Regions from separate parts of the Enterobacter wuhouensis genome, predicted to be linked through region 1. Evidence: predicted binding sites of a transcription regulator. Region 1 holds the regulator's gene; the other holds the start of a gene.

Region 1 (8,037 bases):
CATTTTTTTCTGGAGCCGCCATGATTCTTCTGATTGATAACTACGATTCCTTCACCTGGAACCTTTACCAGTATTTCTGCGAGCTGGGTGCCGAGGTGGTCGTTCGCCGTAACGACGAGATAACCCTGGCAGATATCGAGAAGTTGGCTCCGCAGAAAATTGTTATCTCACCGGGCCCCTGCACGCCGTCGGAATCCGGCATCTCGCTTGATGCGATACGCCGTTATGCAGGCAAGCTGCCGATTCTGGGCGTCTGCCTCGGCCATCAGGCCATTGCTCAGGCGTTTGGCGCGACCATCGTGCGCGCAGCGAAGGTGATGCATGGCAAAACGTCACCCGTCACGCACGCCGGCACGGGCGTATTCACCGGGTTGAATAATCCCCTAACCGTAACGCGCTACCATTCTCTGGTAATCGACCCGCCAACCTTACCCGCGTGCTTTGACGTGACCGCCTGGAGCGAGTCGCAGGAGATCATGGGGATTCGCCACCGCGAGTGGGATCTCGAAGGCGTGCAGTTCCACCCGGAAAGCATCCTCAGCGAGCAGGGCCACCAGCTGCTGGCGAATTTCCTTAAGCGCTGAATATCTGTTGCCTTGCTGTGATTTTTTATGCATATTTTGTGATTATATTTTCACAATCACTGTGACATAAAAATGGATGGTCATGACATGGCAACTGAACAACCAGCAATTACCCGCGCGACATTCGATGAAGTCATTCTGCCGATTTATGCACCGGCCGAGTTTATCCCTGTAAAAGGGAAAGGCAGCCGCGTCTGGGATCAGCAGGGCAAAGAGTATGTGGATTTCGCGGGCGGCATTGCGGTGACGGCGCTGGGTCATTGCCATCCTGCGCTGGTGGAGGCGCTGAAAACCCAGGGCGAAACCCTGTGGCACACCAGCAACGTGTTCACCAACGAACCGGCGCTGCGCCTGGGGCGTAAGATCATCGATGCCACCTTCGCCGAGCGCGTGCTGTTCATGAACTCCGGCACTGAAGCCAACGAAACCGCCTTTAAGCTGGCGCGCTACTACGCAACCACGCGCCACAGCCCGTACAAAACCAAAATCATCGCCTTCCATAACGCTTTCCACGGACGCTCGTTCTTTACCGTTTCCGTTGGTGGTCAGCCGAAATACTCAGACGGGTTTGGTCCGAAGCCAGCCGACATCGTTCACGTGCCCTTTAACGATCTGCACGCGGTAAAAGCGGTAATGGATGACCATACCTGCGCGGTCGTCGTTGAGCCGATTCAGGGCGAAGGCGGCGTGACGGCGGCGACGCCGGAGTTCCTGAAAGGACTGCGCGAACTGTGCGACGAGCATCAGGCGCTGCTGGTCTTTGATGAAGTGCAGTGCGGCATGGGGCGCACCGGGGATCTGTTTGCCTACATGCACTACGGCGTGACGCCGGACATCCTGACCAGCGCCAAAGCGCTCGGCGGCGGCTTCCCGGTCAGCGCGGTGCTGACGACGCAGGATATTGCCTCTGCGTTCCACGTTGGTTCTCACGGCTCTACCTACGGCGGCAACCCGCTGGCGAGCGCCGTGGCGAGCGCGGCGTTTGATATCATCAACACGCCGGAGGTGTTGAACGGCGTCAACGCGAAGCGGGAGCTGTTTGTCAAGCACCTGCTGCAGATTGATGAGCAGTACGACGTGTTCAGCGAAATCCGCGGCATGGGGCTGCTGATTGGCGCCGAGCTGAAGCCGCAGTACAAAGGCCGCGCGCGCGATTTCCTGCACGCCGCCGCGCACGAAGGGGTGATGGTGCTCAACGCCGGACCGGACGTAATGCGCTTTGCGCCGTCGCTGGTGGTGGAAGAGAAGGATATTGAAGACGGGTTAAGCCGTTTTGCCGCGGCGGTCGCGAAGATCGTTAAGGGTTAATACTCGGTTCGCTTTAATCGACGCGTTAACCAAATCCCGTGATGCGGACGCTGACGCCATGCCACCGATGAAATGGTGTGCATGGTGTTCAAATGTCCCAGAACGCGCTGCAGGTGCTGCTCCAGGGTGCTCATCGGCCCGTGGGTCAGCGTTTCAGGCGCTTCGAGAATATTGGAATCGCCCGACTCGCCCGGCGCGTCGTACTCCAGACGCTGCTGACACCTCTGCAACGCAATTTCACACGACTGCAAATAGCGCTGCGCCAGATCCGGCGTGAGCATGGTGTGCTCGCGCGCCAGCGTGGTCATGGCGTTAATGTGCTCGACGATAAACTGGCTGTGTGTCACCCACAGCTTCATGTCTGCAAGATAGTGCGAGTTAAAGCCCGGCTCCTGCATCGCCTGGTTGAGCGAGTTGAACAGGGCGTTGTGCGCCTGGTTGACCCTCATGCGCTGGTAGGCCAGCGGGGAGGGCTGCGGATCGTCGCTCAGGATCAGGCGGATGGCCTGCTGATCGGCCTCCAGCGCGTCGTGGGCGTTTTGCCTCAGTAATCCGCTCTGCCACTGCGGCCACAGCCAGACCATGCCGCCGAAGGCAATCAGGCAGCCAATCAGGGTATCGACCAGGCGGGCAATAATGAATTGATCGCCGTTGAGCGTGAGCAGCTGCAGGGTGTACACCGCCGTAACCGTAAAGCCCACCGTCGCCCAGCCGTAGTTTTTGCGGATGATGAGATAGCTCACCATCGTAATCGCCAGCATCCCGACCAGCGTATACCCTTCCGGCACGTGGAAATGCAGCGTCGCCCCCGCAATAATCAGCCCGGCCATCGTGCCGCCAGCCCGGTGGAAAATACGCACGCGCGTGGCGCCATAGCCGTTCTGCGTCACGAACAGCACGGTCATTAAGATCCAGTAGGGTTTCGGCAGATGCAGCGCCATACCCATCAGGCTGGCGATGCTGAGCATGACGCTTATCCGCGCGGCGTTGCGCAGGGCGGCGGATTTCAGCGACAGGTAGCTTTTGAGGGCGGGCAGCAGCGGCAGACGCTTCTGTTTATCCGCCATCAGGTCGCGAGGATAAAGCGGGCGCTGGGTACGCAATACGCGGGCGATGCGGCTGAAGTGCCAGGCGGCAAACTGGCCGACCGGGTTATCCGGGTGCTGACGCGCAATTTTTTCCAGCGCGCCGAGCGGTTTGTCCATGTTAAAGCGCGTCGGGTAGCGGTGATAGAGAATATCGTCGGCCAGCACCCGCAGGCGCGCCGACACGGTCTGGGCGTTCCAGCGGATCACCGCTTCGGCGTGGCTGCGCTCGACCAGCTTTTGCACCTCCTGCGGATGGTGCAGGCTCACGGAGATATGCTCCTGCAGATCCAGCCCCACCTGGAAGGTGCGCAGCAGCCGCTTGTACTCGTGGTTTTTATTGGCGGCGAGCATGTGCAGCTGCTGATAGCACTGGCTGATCAGGTCGACCACCTTTTGCTGGCGCGCCAGCAGCGGCGGAAGGGATTTCTCCGGATCGGTGTGCTGGGTCAGCAGGGTATATTTGGCTTCACAGTAATCCGCCAGCTGCACGTAGAGCAGGCTCAGGGATTCACGCAGCGGCTGCTCCCGCCACAGCCAGAACCAGAACCAGTTAAACAGCCCGTACCACAGCGTGCCGAGGGCGTAGATGAGCAGCGGTTCCCATATCGGCATATTCCCCGCGAGGCTCAGGGTGAATATGGCGGCAATCAGCGAGGCGGGCAGCAGGCGCGCGTGAAGCGAACTGATCTCCGCCGTTACGCCGAGCGTCATCGCCAGCACGGTCAGGATCAGCGGGAGCGGAATATCACGGGCGAGCAGGAGCTGTACGGCAAGGCTACAGCCGGCAAACAGGCAGCCGCCGATAATCAGGCGCTTGAAAAAGCGTTTATGCGGCGTGTCCAAACCGGCGATGTTGCAGCAGGCGGGCACGAGGGAAAACAGCAGGCCTTGCTGAAGATGTCCGAGGATCAGGCCCACGGCCACGGGAAGGCACAACACCAACGTTTGTCGCAGTGCGTAGTTAACTTCCGGGTGATAAATCAGCCTGCGCCACATGGGGAATAGAGACAAAAACGGCGTGCCACCCTGAGATGGCACGCCGTTTGACCGAATTAACGGGTTCCGTAAACCACGATGGTTTTACCGTGCGCGGAGATCAGGTTCTGATCTTCCAGCATTTTCAGAATACGGCCTACTGTTTCACGGGAACAACCGACGATCTGACCGATTTCCTGACGGGTAATTTTAATTTGCATGCCGTCCGGGTGGGTCATTGCGTCTGGCTGTTTCGCCAGGTTCAGCAGGGTCTGTGCGATACGACCGGTCACGTCCAGGAACGCCAGGTTACCGACTTTTTCAGAGGTGACCTGCAGGCGACGCGCCATCTGGGAAGAGAGACGCATCAGGATGTCAGGATTAACCTGAATCAGCTGACGGAACTTCTTGTAAGAAATTTCAGCCACTTCACATGCTGTCTTTGCACGAACCCAGGCGCTACGTTCCTGGCCTTCTTCAAACAGGCCCAGTTCGCCGATGAAATCGCCCTGGTTCAGATAAGAAAGGATCATCTCTTTCCCTTCTTCATCTTTGATCAGCACTGCCACCGAGCCTTTAACGATGTAATACAACGTCTCGGCTTTTTCACCCTGGTGAATCAGAGTGCTTTTCGATGGGTACTTATGAATGTGGCAATGAGACAAGAACCATTCGAGAGTCGGGTCTGTTTGCGGTTTGCCAAGCACCATGCGCTGTTATCCTCTGTTATAAGCTGTCACCAGAGTCATAAGATGCATCCGGACTCTGGGGTTGCAATCGAATTCTTACCCATACCCTGGGAAGTCGGCTGTCGTAATTTTCGCAGCCAGTAAAGTTTGATGTCCTCTGCATACATGTGTAACGTCAATGTATTACTGTAGCATCCAGAGTGTTTTAGCATAGCTTTTGCCGCGTGTCTCCTGGTGTCTCGCTTCAGCATGATGCAGGTCGCCTTCCGTTGCGAGAAATGTAACGCGCGCGTAATCTGTCACCAAAAATGCAACGTTGGAGTTAATGAATATGCAAGCGCGTGTGAAATGGGTTGAAGGTTTAACGTTCCTGGGCGAATCCGCTTCCGGGCACCAGATTTTGATGGACGGTAACTCCGGCGACAAGGCCCCAAGCCCGATGGAAATGGTGCTGATGGCGGCGGGTGGATGCAGCGCGATTGACGTGGTGTCGATTCTGCAAAAAGGCCGTCACGATGTGACCGACTGCGAAGTGAAGCTCACGTCAGAACGTCGCGAAGAGGCGCCACGCCTGTTCACGCATATTAATCTGCACTTTATCGTGACCGGTAAAGAGCTGAAAGATGCCGCGGTATCACGCGCCGTAGACCTTTCTGCGGAAAAATACTGCTCTGTGGCGTTAATGCTGGAGAAAGCGGTAAAAATCACCCATTCGTATGAGGTGATCGAGGCTTAATCTTTTGGCGGGTGGCGCTTCGCTGACCCGCCCTACAAAAGCACGACCGTAGGCCCGGTAAGCGCAGCGCCACCGGGCAAAACAACTCACGCGATCTGCTTCCCTTCCATCAGTCGCTGGACCAGCGGCGTCATAATTAACTCCATCGCCAGCCCCATTTTTCCGCCCGGCACCACCAGCGTATTCATGTGGGAAATGAACGAGCCCTGCAGCATCGCCAGCAGCCAGGGATAATCGATGCCTTCCAGATTGCGGAAGTGGATCACCACAAAACTCTCATCCAGAGACGGGATGGTTTTCGCCGCAAACGGGTTGGAGGTGTCCACCGTCGGCACGCGCTGGAAGTTGATATGGGTACGCGAGAACTGTGGCGTCAGGAAGTTGATGTAATCTTCCATAGATCGCACCACCGAATCCATCACCGCCTCGCGCGAATGGCCGCGCTCGCTGATGTCGCGCGTCAGCTTCTGGATCCATTCCAGGTTAACGATCGGCACCACGCCCACCAGCAGATCCACGTGGCGCGCCACGTCGTGCTGGTTGGTCACCACGCCGCCGTGCAGCCCTTCGTAAAACAGCACGTCGGTGGGTTCCGGCAGCGGCTGCCACGGGGTAAACGTCCCCGGCACCTGGTTCCAGGGAACCGCTTCGTCGTAGGTGTGCAGGTATTTGCGGGATTGTCCTTTGCCGGTCTGACCGTATTCTCTGAAGGTCTGCTCTAGCAGGCCGAAATCATTGGCATCGGGGCCAAAGTAGCTGATGTGTTTACCGAGATCCCGCGCTTTACGGATGGCCATGTCCATTTCAGGGCGCGTGTAGCGGTGAAAGCTGTCGCCCTCAACCTCTGCCGCCTGTAAGTTCAGCTGTGCGAAAATTTTGCGAAAGGCAAGGCTGGTGGTGGTGGTTCCCGCCCCGCTCGAACCCGTGACGGCAATAACCGGATGTCTGGCAGACATAGCAACTCCCTGACTGGAAAGGTTTACAGATCAGCCGTGAAACGCGTTGCGGGGCATGATATTGACCGTCTCATGCAGTTCAGACCATACCAGCACCACGTCGCCGCTTTTAAGCTGGCGTTTTACATCGCTGACCTTTTGTTCAAGAGAACGTTCATGTTCACCATAATCGGTGCCCTCTCGTAATACAAAGCTTTCAATCAGATTATCGAGCGTTTCGGGAGGCAGATCCTGCCAGGGAATAATCATTTTTTACCGTCCAGAAATGAGGTGAGCCAGTCAGGAATGCGGGTTTCCAGCCACATTTTCGGGCGTCGCAGCGTACCGCCGACAAATCCCACGTGGCCGCCATGCTCGGTCAGCTGATAGTGAACGTTTTCAGGCAAAAATTCCTGGGCCGGAATGGAGTGGTGGTCCATAAACGGATCGTCTTTGGCATGGATGATCAGCGTCGGCTGGGTGATTTTGCTGAGCAGCGGCATTGCGCTGCACTGGCGATAATAGTCAATCGCATCGGCAAATCCGTGAATTTTAGCGGTGATCAGATCGTCGAATTCACGAATGCGGCGCACCTTTTTCAGCTGGCGAAGGCTAACGGGTAAGGTGTCCGGGTAGGCCTTCAGCTTACGCGCCGCGTTGGCCTTCAGCAGGTTGAGCAGGTAGCGCTGATAAACCCGTGAAAAGCCTTTTTCCATATGGTAGCTGCACTGCTCCAGCATGAAAGGCGCAGAGACGATAACGGCGGCATCCAGCGGCACCGTTTCACCCTCTTTCGCCAGCAGGCAGGCCAGCATATTGCCGCCCAGCGAATAGCCCACCGCCGCCGTCGGCACCGTTCCATAGTTCTCTCTCAGCCAGTGTAAGAACCAGGTGCCATCTTCGGTTTCACCCGAATGATAAATGCGCTTCTGGCGATTCGGCTCGCCGCTGCAGCCGCGAAAATGCATCACCACGCCAAGCCAGCCGCGCGCCTTTGCCGCCTCGATGAGGCCATGCGCGTAAGGGCTGTGCAGGCTGCCTTCCAGACCGTGAAACACCACCAGCCGGGGCTTATGCCTGGCCAGCTCCGGCGCTTCGCTCCAGGCGAGATCCAAAAAGTCACCGTCCGGCAAATCCAGGCGCTGCCAGTGTGGGGTGAACTGAACCTTGCGGCGGATCAGGCGCGGCAGCATGGTTTGCAGATGGCAGTTAGCCAGGCCGCGCATGGGCACGAATTCTGCGCTGTCGTCGGCAGCAATCTCAAAGTCTGACGGGATGATTTGGGTCATAACGGCGATGCTAATTATTGTCTGTTATTTACGATACCTTCCGAATTGTACCCCGTTTAGCCTGGATTTCCGAAACATGAACTGATCCCGATCACAAATCTTTACCTTGATTATTACTCTCAGGCTAATGATTGCGCTCTATGCTTAATTGATGCCTTTCTCACCAGAGCGCACACTTTACTCAACGTTAAGCAAATCAAAATGATTAGCTGAATCAGGAGGTTAATAATGTTATCTGGGCAAACACCCACCCGGCAATGGAACACTCGACGCAGCGAAAAAGCGCGTCGTCTGGCGTCCGTACCGGTGCAGGGCAAGGTACTGCCAACCGGCGATCTTGTCGCTATGCTGGAAAAACTGATCGCACCGGGCGACAAGGTCGTTCTGGAAGGTAACAACCAGAAGCAGGCCGATTTCCTTTCCCGCTCGCTCG
Region 2 (8,037 bases), 210 kb from region 1:
CGTCAGCAACAGGCACAGAAACATAAAGTGCGTCGGGAAAAATCTCCCGAAATCCTTTTTCTATCGCCTGAGCTACCTCGGTGGCAGAAAGGCTTTCTTTATAAGAGTCTGGAGCGATTACGATTTTCATAGTTGTAGCCTGTTACAGCACGGATCCGGCCTGGACCGTAGGCCCGGTAAGCGCAGCGCCACCGGGCAGGACGTCATTAGCGAGCAACTTCCACTTTCGCCAGTTTTTCGTAGTAGCACGCGATGGCGCTGTGGTCGGCTGTACCCAGCCCATCCGCGCGCAGCGCCTGCATCATCTCCATCACCGCGGCGGTCAGCGGCAGCTGCGCGCCCACGCCGTGGGACGTATCCAGCGCGTTCGCCAGATCTTTAATGTGCAGGTCGATGCGGAAACCCGGCTTGAAGTTACGATCCATCACCATCGGCGCTTTGGCATCCAGCACGGTGCTGCCCGCCAGGCCACCGCGGATCGCCTGATAAACCAGATCCGGGTTTACGCCCGCCTTGGTGGCCAGGGTCAGCGCTTCTGACATCGCCGCAATGTTCAGGGCGACAATCACCTGGTTCGCCAGCTTGGTGACGTTACCCGCCCCGATTTCACCGGTATGCACCACGGAACCCGCCATCGCTTTCATCAGGTCGTAATATTTGTCGAAAATCGCCTTGTCGCCGCCCACCATCACCGACAGCGTGCCGTCGATGGCTTTTGGCTCGCCGCCGCTCACCGGCGCGTCCAGCATATCCACGCCCTTCACCTTCAGCGCCTCGCTAATTTCTCGGCTGGCCAGCGGGGCAATAGAGCTCATGTCGATAACCACCAGGCCCGGCTTCGCGCCGTCGATAATGCCGTTTTCGCCCAGCGCCACTTCTTTTACGTGCGGGGAATTTGGCAGCATGGTGATGATCACATCGCACTGCTCGGCAACCGCTTTGGCCGTGGTGGCCGCTTCTGCACCGGCTGAAATCACTTCCGCCACGGCGTCTGAATTACGGTCTAGCACCACCAGTGAGTAACCCGCTTTAATGAGGTTTTTACTCATTGGTTTACCCATGATACCTAAGCCAATAAAGCCCACTTTCAGCGTCATAACTTTTTCCTCAATGATGGTTATTTTTTAAATGCGTCTGCTAATTTCTGCGTGGCGGAGCGGAACACGCCGAGGTCGCTGCCGACCGCAACAAAGGTCGCGCCCCATTCCAGGTAGCGGCGGGCGTCCGCTTCAACCGGGGCCAGAATGCCGCACGGTTTGCCGTGCGCTTTGGCGCGGGCGAAAATGTGCTGAATGGCGCGCTGCACCTCCGGATGTCCCGCATTTCCCAGGTGGCCGAAGGCGGCCGCCAGGTCGCTTGGCCCGACGAAGATGCCGTCCACGCCGTCGGTTGCGGCGATGGCATCGACGTTATCCACGCCCTGCTGGCTCTCGATCTGCACCAGGATGGTGATGTTCTTATTGGACTGCGCGAAGTAGTCCGGCACGGTGCCAAACATGTTGGCGCGGTGCGACACCGACACGCCGCGAATGCCTTCCGGCGGGTAGCGGGTAGAGGCCACGGCCTGCACCGCTTCTTCTTCGGTCTCCACGAACGGGATCAGGAAGTTGTAGAAACCGATATCCAGCAGGCGCTTGACGATCACCGGCTCGTTGGTCGGCACGCGCACCACCGGCGCGCTGTGGCTGCCTTTCAGCGCCATCAGCTGCGGAATAAAGGTGCTGATATCGTTTGGCGCATGTTCGCCGTCCAGCACCAGCCAGTCGAACCCGGCCAGGCCCAGCACTTCGGTGCTGATGGGGTTCGCCAGGGCAGACCAGCAGCCAATCTGGATCTGATTCGCCGCGAGGGCCGCTTTAAACTTGTTCGGGAAGATATCGTTACTCATCGCTTATACCTTTGCTTATTTCTGCAATTCCATACGTTTAATGTCGCCTACCACGAACAGGTAGCAGACCATCGCCATTAACGCTGAACAGCCAACGAATACCAGTGCCGCGTTGAAAGAATGCAGCTCACTGACCAGATAACCAATTACCAGCGGCGTCGCGATAGACGCCACGTTACCAAAGACGTTAAACACCCCGCCGCACAGGCCGACAATCTCTTTTGGCGCGGTGTCGGAAATGACCGGCCAGCCGAGGGCACCAAAGCCTTTGCCGAAGAACGCCAGCGCCATCAGGGCCACCACCAGCGTGGTGTTGTTGGTGTAGTTACACAGGATGATGGATGATGCCAGCAGCATGCCCAGCACAATCGGCAGCTTGCGCGCCAGCGTTATCGACTTGCCCTGCTTAATCAGGTAATCCGAGAACACCCCGCCCAGCACGCCGCCTGCAAAGCCGCACAGCGCCGGGATGGAGGCCACCAGACCGACCTTCAGAATCGACATCCCTTTTTCCTGCACCAGATAAATCGGGAACCAGGTGAGGAAGAACCAGGTGATGGTGTTTATAAAGTATTGACCAAAAAAGACGCCCAGCATCATGCGGTTGGTCAATAACTGTTTGATGTAGTGGAGTTTCGGGCCGCTCGCCGCCTGCGCACCCGGCTTTTTGTGGTCCATATCGACCACGGCACCGCCTTCGGTAATGAACTTCAGCTCCTGCCCGGACATGCGCGGGTGGTCGGTCGGGTTATGGATGTACTTGACCCATACGCCGGTCAGCACGAAACCAATCACTCCCATGACGGTGAAGACGTGTTCCCAGCCCCAGGCGAAGGTCAGCCAGCCCAGCAGCGGAGAGAAGATCGCCAGCGAGAAATACTGCGCCGCGTTAAACAACGCAGACGCGGTGCCGCGCTCTTTAGTCGGGAACCAGGCCGCCACGATGCGGGCGTTCGCCGGGAATGACGGCGCTTCCGAGAAGCCGAGCATAAAGCGCATGATAAACATTGAAATGCCCGCCCAGGCCAGCGGGAAGAGATCCACAAAGCCCTGCAGGAAGGTGAACAGCGACCAGAAGAACAGGCTGTAGGTGTAAACCTTTTTCGAGCCGAACTTATCCAGCAGCCAGCCGCCGGGGATTTGCATCAGCAGGTAGGCCCAGCCGAAGGCGGAGAAGATATACCCCATCGAGACGGCGCTCAGCTGCAGCTCTTTCGCCACCTCGGTGCCGGCAATCGACAGCGTGGCACGGTCAGCATAGTTGATGGACGTAACGATAAATATAATCAGCAGAATTAAATAACGGGTGGGTATCCCCTTTTTCGATTCTACAGCGGTATCCAGAATCATGTTTATTTCCTCGGGCACATCGATAGTTTTATATTTATAATTTTTATGAAGGAGTATTCCCTGATTATTTATCGATAGCAGGCAATATCAGGTAATTAACCAGATGCAATGAAATCGTGATTCAGTATAATCATCACCCGGTATTCGCACATTGTAATAACGCTCAATTATCGCGGCCTATATAAATAATATTTTGAGCATATGCACAAGGCACTGGGCGCTGATGCACAGAATCAGGCATTAGGGGCTAACGGGCATGATGTCTCGCATTAGGGAGTGATCCGGATCACATTTTTATACCCTAAGTCCTGACATTCTTTATTTAAGAAGCGGCATCTTTATTTCGATAATAAGAAAATAAAAATCCATCTGGCCGCATTAATTATCAGACACTTTGCTGGAGAATACTGAACAATGGCCGACATTGAAATTCGACAGGCATCGCCGACGGCGTTCTATATAAAAGTACACGACACCGATAACGTGGCGATTATTGTCAACGACAACGGCTTAAAAGCGGGAACCCGTTTCCCGGACGGGCTGGAACTGATTGAGCATATTCCGCAGGGGCATAAAGTCGCGCTGGTGGATATCCCGGCTCACGGTGAAATCGTGCGCTACGGTGAAGTGATTGGCTATGCCGTTCGCGCCATCCCGCAGGGAAGCTGGATTGAGGAGTCGCTGGTGGAGCTACCCAAGGCACCGCCGCTGAACACCCTGCCGCTGGCGACCCGCGTTCCCGAGCCGCTTCCGCCGCTGGAAGGTTATACCTTTGAAGGCTATCGCAACGCGGACGGCAGCGTCGGCACCAAGAACCTGCTCGGTATTACCACCAGCGTGCACTGCGTGGCGGGCGTGGTGGATTACGTGTTGAAAATCATCGAGCGCGACCTGCTGCCGAAATACCCGAACGTGGACGGCGTGGTCGGCCTGAACCACCTTTACGGCTGCGGCGTGGCGATCAACGCGCCCGCGGCGGTGGTACCAATCCGCACCATTCATAATATCGCCCTTAACCCGAACTTTGGCGGCGAGGTGATGGTGATTGGCCTGGGCTGTGAAAAGCTGCAGCCTGAGCGCCTGCTGCAGGGCACCGAGGATGTGAAAGCCATTCCGGTGGACGAGGCCAGCATCGTGCGCCTGCAGGACGAACACCACGTCGGCTTTAGATCGATGGTCGACGATATTCTGCAGGTGGCTGAACGTCATCTGGACAAGCTCAACAGGCGCCAGCGCGAAACCTGCCCGGCGTCTGACCTGGTTGTAGGAACCCAGTGCGGCGGCAGCGATGCGTTTTCCGGCGTCACTGCTAACCCGGCGGTGGGCTATGCGTCCGATCTGTTCGTGCGCTGCGGCGCGACGGTGATGTTCTCCGAGGTAACCGAGGTGCGTGACGCCATCCACCTGCTGACGCCGCGCGCCGTCAACGAAGAGGTGGGCAAACGCCTGCTGGAGGAGATGGCCTGGTACGATAACTATCTGGATATGGGCCAAACCGATCGCAGCGCCAACCCGTCTCCGGGCAACAAGAAGGGCGGCCTGGCGAACGTGGTGGAAAAAGCCCTTGGTTCGATTGCCAAATCCGGCCAGAGCGCGATTGTGGAAGTGTTGTCACCCGGGCAGCGCCCAACCAAACGCGGCCTGATTTACGCGGCAACGCCTGCCAGCGATTTCGTTTGCGGTACGCAGCAGGTGGCGTCCGGCATTACGGTTCAGGTCTTCACCACCGGACGCGGCACGCCGTACGGCCTGATGGCGGTGCCGGTGATCAAGATGGCGACCCGCACCGAGCTGGCGAACCGCTGGTATGACTTAATGGACATCAACGCGGGCACCATCGCCACCGGGGAAGAGAGCATTGAGGACGTGGGCTGGAAGCTGTTCCACTTCATTCTGGACGTGGCGAGCGGGCGGAAGAAAACCTTCTCCGATCGGTGGGGATTACATAATCAGCTGGCGGTGTTTAATCCGGCACCGGTGACGTGATGGCCCCTCACCCTAACCCTCTCCCCATAGGGGAGAGGGGACTGCTCGGTGCGGTCTTTTCACCCTCGCCCCTATGGGGAGAGGGCAGGGTGAGGGGAAAGGTGTAAAACCTCTTAAACCAGCACCATGTCAATCCCGCTCTTCCGCAGCCCGTCCAGGCTCTCCGCCGGAATCCCTTCGTCGACAATAATCATATCGATCCTTTGCGTATCGATGATTTTATGCAGGCTCGAACGGTTAAACTTGCTGGAGTCCGTCACCACGATAATACGCTCTGCCACCTCGCACATTTTGCGGTTCAGGCGGGCCTCGTCTTCATTGTGCGTGCTTACACCGCGATCCAGATCGATGGCGTCAACGCCCAGGAATAAAAGGTCAAAATGGTAATTCTGTAGCGACTGCTCCGCCTGGTCGCCGTAGAACGATTGCGATTGACGGCGCAAATGCCCGCCGGTCATCAGCAGCTCTACCCCTTCCGCTTCCAGCAACGCATTGGCGACGTTCATCCCGTTGGTCATCGCAATCACGTCCGTATGCTGGCGCAGCATGCGGGCGATTTCAAACGTCGTGGTGCCGGAATCCAGAATAATGCGGTGGCCTGGCTTTACCAGCTCAGCGGCGGCCTGCGCAATACTGCGCTTCACCGCCGTATTCAGCGAACTTTTATCCTCCACGGAAGGCTCAGCGCCCGTCGCATTGCCTTCACATATCAGGGCGCCGCCGTAGGCACGTACGGCAATGCCCTGCTTCTCAAGGAACGCCAGATCGTTGCGGATCGTCACCGTCGACACGCCATAGAGATGAGAAAGATCGTTAACCTGCACGCTTCCCTGCGCCCGCAACCGCTGAATAATTTGCTCTCGCCTTTCACTGGTACCGGTGATGCGCTTTTCCGCGGATGAATCGGTGCTGCTCATACGAGCTCCTTAATAAATAAACTTTCGTTTCATTTCGTTTCGCCTATTAAGGCCTTTCTTTTACGGGAATGCAAGCCCTGTCTGGCGACCAGACGCAAGCCGACCGGGCGCTGAAACCTTTCATTATGTTTCTTTTGTGAAACAGATCGGAAAACTATTATCTTTCGTTTTATTTTTATAACACCATGATGCAGTATCAAATGAAACAAAACGAAAGATGAATACCAACACCATCCGAAATGGAGAGGAAAGTGAAACATCTGACACACATGGTGGAACAACATAAACGGGGGAATGCAAACGGGATTTACGCCGTCTGTTCCGCACATCCCCTGGTACTTGAAGCCGCAATTCGTTACGCACAGTCGCATCAAACGCCGCTATTGATTGAAGCCACCTCCAACCAGGTGGATCAGTTCGGCGGCTATACCGGCATGACGCCCGAAGATTTTTACGGGTTTGTCTGCCGTCTGGCCGAGTCGCTCGATTTTCCGACCTCACAGCTGATCCTCGGCGGCGATCACTTAGGGCCGAACCGCTGGCAAAACCTGCCTGCACAGCAGGCGATGGCCAATGCCGACGACCTCATCAAAAGCTATGTTGCCGCCGGATTCAAAAAGATCCACCTCGACTGCAGCATGTCCTGCGAAGACGATCCGGTGCCGTTAACCGATGCCATCGTTGCTGAACGCGCGGCTCGTCTGGCGAAGATTGCCGAAGCGACCTGCCGCGAACAGTTCGGCGTCACCGATCTGGTCTACGTTATCGGCACGGAGGTTCCGGTTCCCGGCGGCGCACACGAGACGCTCACCGAGCTTGAGGTCACTACGCCGGACGCGGCCCGCGCCACGCTTGAGGCTCACCGCCACGCGTTCGAAAAAGAGGGGTTAAACGACATCTGGCCGCGCATTATTGGCCTGGTGGTCCAGCCTGGCGTGGAGTTCGACCACGCGCACGTCTGCGACTATCAGCCGCAGAAAGCCGTTGCCCTGAGCAAAATGGTTGAAGCCTACGACACGCTGGTGTTTGAAGCGCACTCCACCGATTACCAGACGCCGCAGGCGCTTCGCCAGCTGGTGAAAGATCACTTCGCCATTCTGAAAGTTGGCCCTGCCCTGACCTTCGCCCTGCGCGAGGCGCTGTTCTCGCTGGCCGCCATTGAAGAGGAACTGCTCCCTGCGAAAGCCAGCTCCGGCCTGCGCCACGTGCTGGAAAACGTCATGCTCGATCGCCCGGAATACTGGCAAAGCCACTACCACGGTGACGGTAACGCGCGACGCCTGGCGCGCGGCTACAGCTACTCCGACCGCGTGCGCTACTACTGGCCGGACAGCCAGATTGACGATGCTTTTGAGCGACTGGTGCGCAACCTGGCGGATGAACCCATCCCGCTGCCGCTGATTAGCCAGTATCTGCCGCTGCAGTACGGCAAAGTTCGCGAGGGCGCTCTCAAGTCGACACCACGGGAACTCATTATCGACCACATTCAGGACATACTTCAGCAGTACCACGCCGCCTGCGAAGGCGTAACGACTCAAAACGCATAATTAAAAAGAGGAAAACGCTATGCCAAACATTGTTTTATGCCGCATCGATGAACGTCTGATCCACGGTCAGGTGGGCGTGCAGTGGGTGGGGTTTGCGGGAGCAAACCTGGTGCTGGTAGCAAATGACGAGGTGGCTGAAGATCCGGTACAGCAAAACCTGATGGAAATGGTGCTCGCGGAGGGGATCGCCGTGCGCTTCTGGTCGCTGCAAAAAGTGATCGACAACATTCACCGCGCCGCTGACCGTCAGAAAATCCTGCTGGTCTGCAAATCACCCGCCGATTTTCTGACGCTGGTCGAGGGCGGCGTGCCCATCACCCGTATCAACGTGGGAAACATGCACTACGCC

What was found. The regulator CRP, encoded in region 1, controls carbon source genes, mostly activating them, when cyclic AMP is high. The targets are predictions, from matches to a motif close to ATGTGANNNNNNTCACAT.
Region 2: the regulator CRP is predicted to act here: its motif matches at 3,513-3,530, upstream of garD (galactarate dehydratase).

Annotation. Positions count from the first base shown of each region.
Region 1 covers NZ_CP142124.1:4,389,777-4,397,813, reverse strand. Annotated here, with positions in the region: gene pabA (aminodeoxychorismate synthase component 2) at 21-584, shown strand; gene argD (bifunctional acetylornithine/succinyldiaminopimelate transaminase) at 672-1,892, shown strand; gene VPX56_RS21045 (YccS/YhfK family putative transporter) at 1,889-3,976, opposite strand; gene crp (cAMP-activated global transcriptional regulator CRP) at 4,033-4,665, opposite strand; gene VPX56_RS21035 (OsmC family protein) at 4,976-5,380, shown strand; gene VPX56_RS21030 (phosphoribulokinase) at 5,467-6,336, opposite strand; gene VPX56_RS21025 (YheU family protein) at 6,367-6,585, opposite strand; gene VPX56_RS21020 (hydrolase) at 6,582-7,604, opposite strand; gene mdcA (malonate decarboxylase subunit alpha) at 7,833-8,037, shown strand, end outside.
Region 2 covers NZ_CP142124.1:4,184,605-4,192,641, forward strand. Annotated here, with positions in the region: gene garK (glycerate 2-kinase) at 1-130, opposite strand, end outside; gene garR (2-hydroxy-3-oxopropionate reductase) at 207-1,097, opposite strand; gene garL (2-dehydro-3-deoxyglucarate aldolase) at 1,118-1,888, opposite strand; gene VPX56_RS19920 (MFS transporter) at 1,904-3,238, opposite strand; gene garD (galactarate dehydratase) at 3,653-5,224, shown strand; gene VPX56_RS19930 (DeoR family transcriptional regulator) at 5,338-6,141, opposite strand; gene kbaZ (tagatose-bisphosphate aldolase subunit KbaZ) at 6,381-7,688, shown strand; gene agaV (PTS N-acetylgalactosamine transporter subunit IIB) at 7,708-8,037, shown strand, end outside.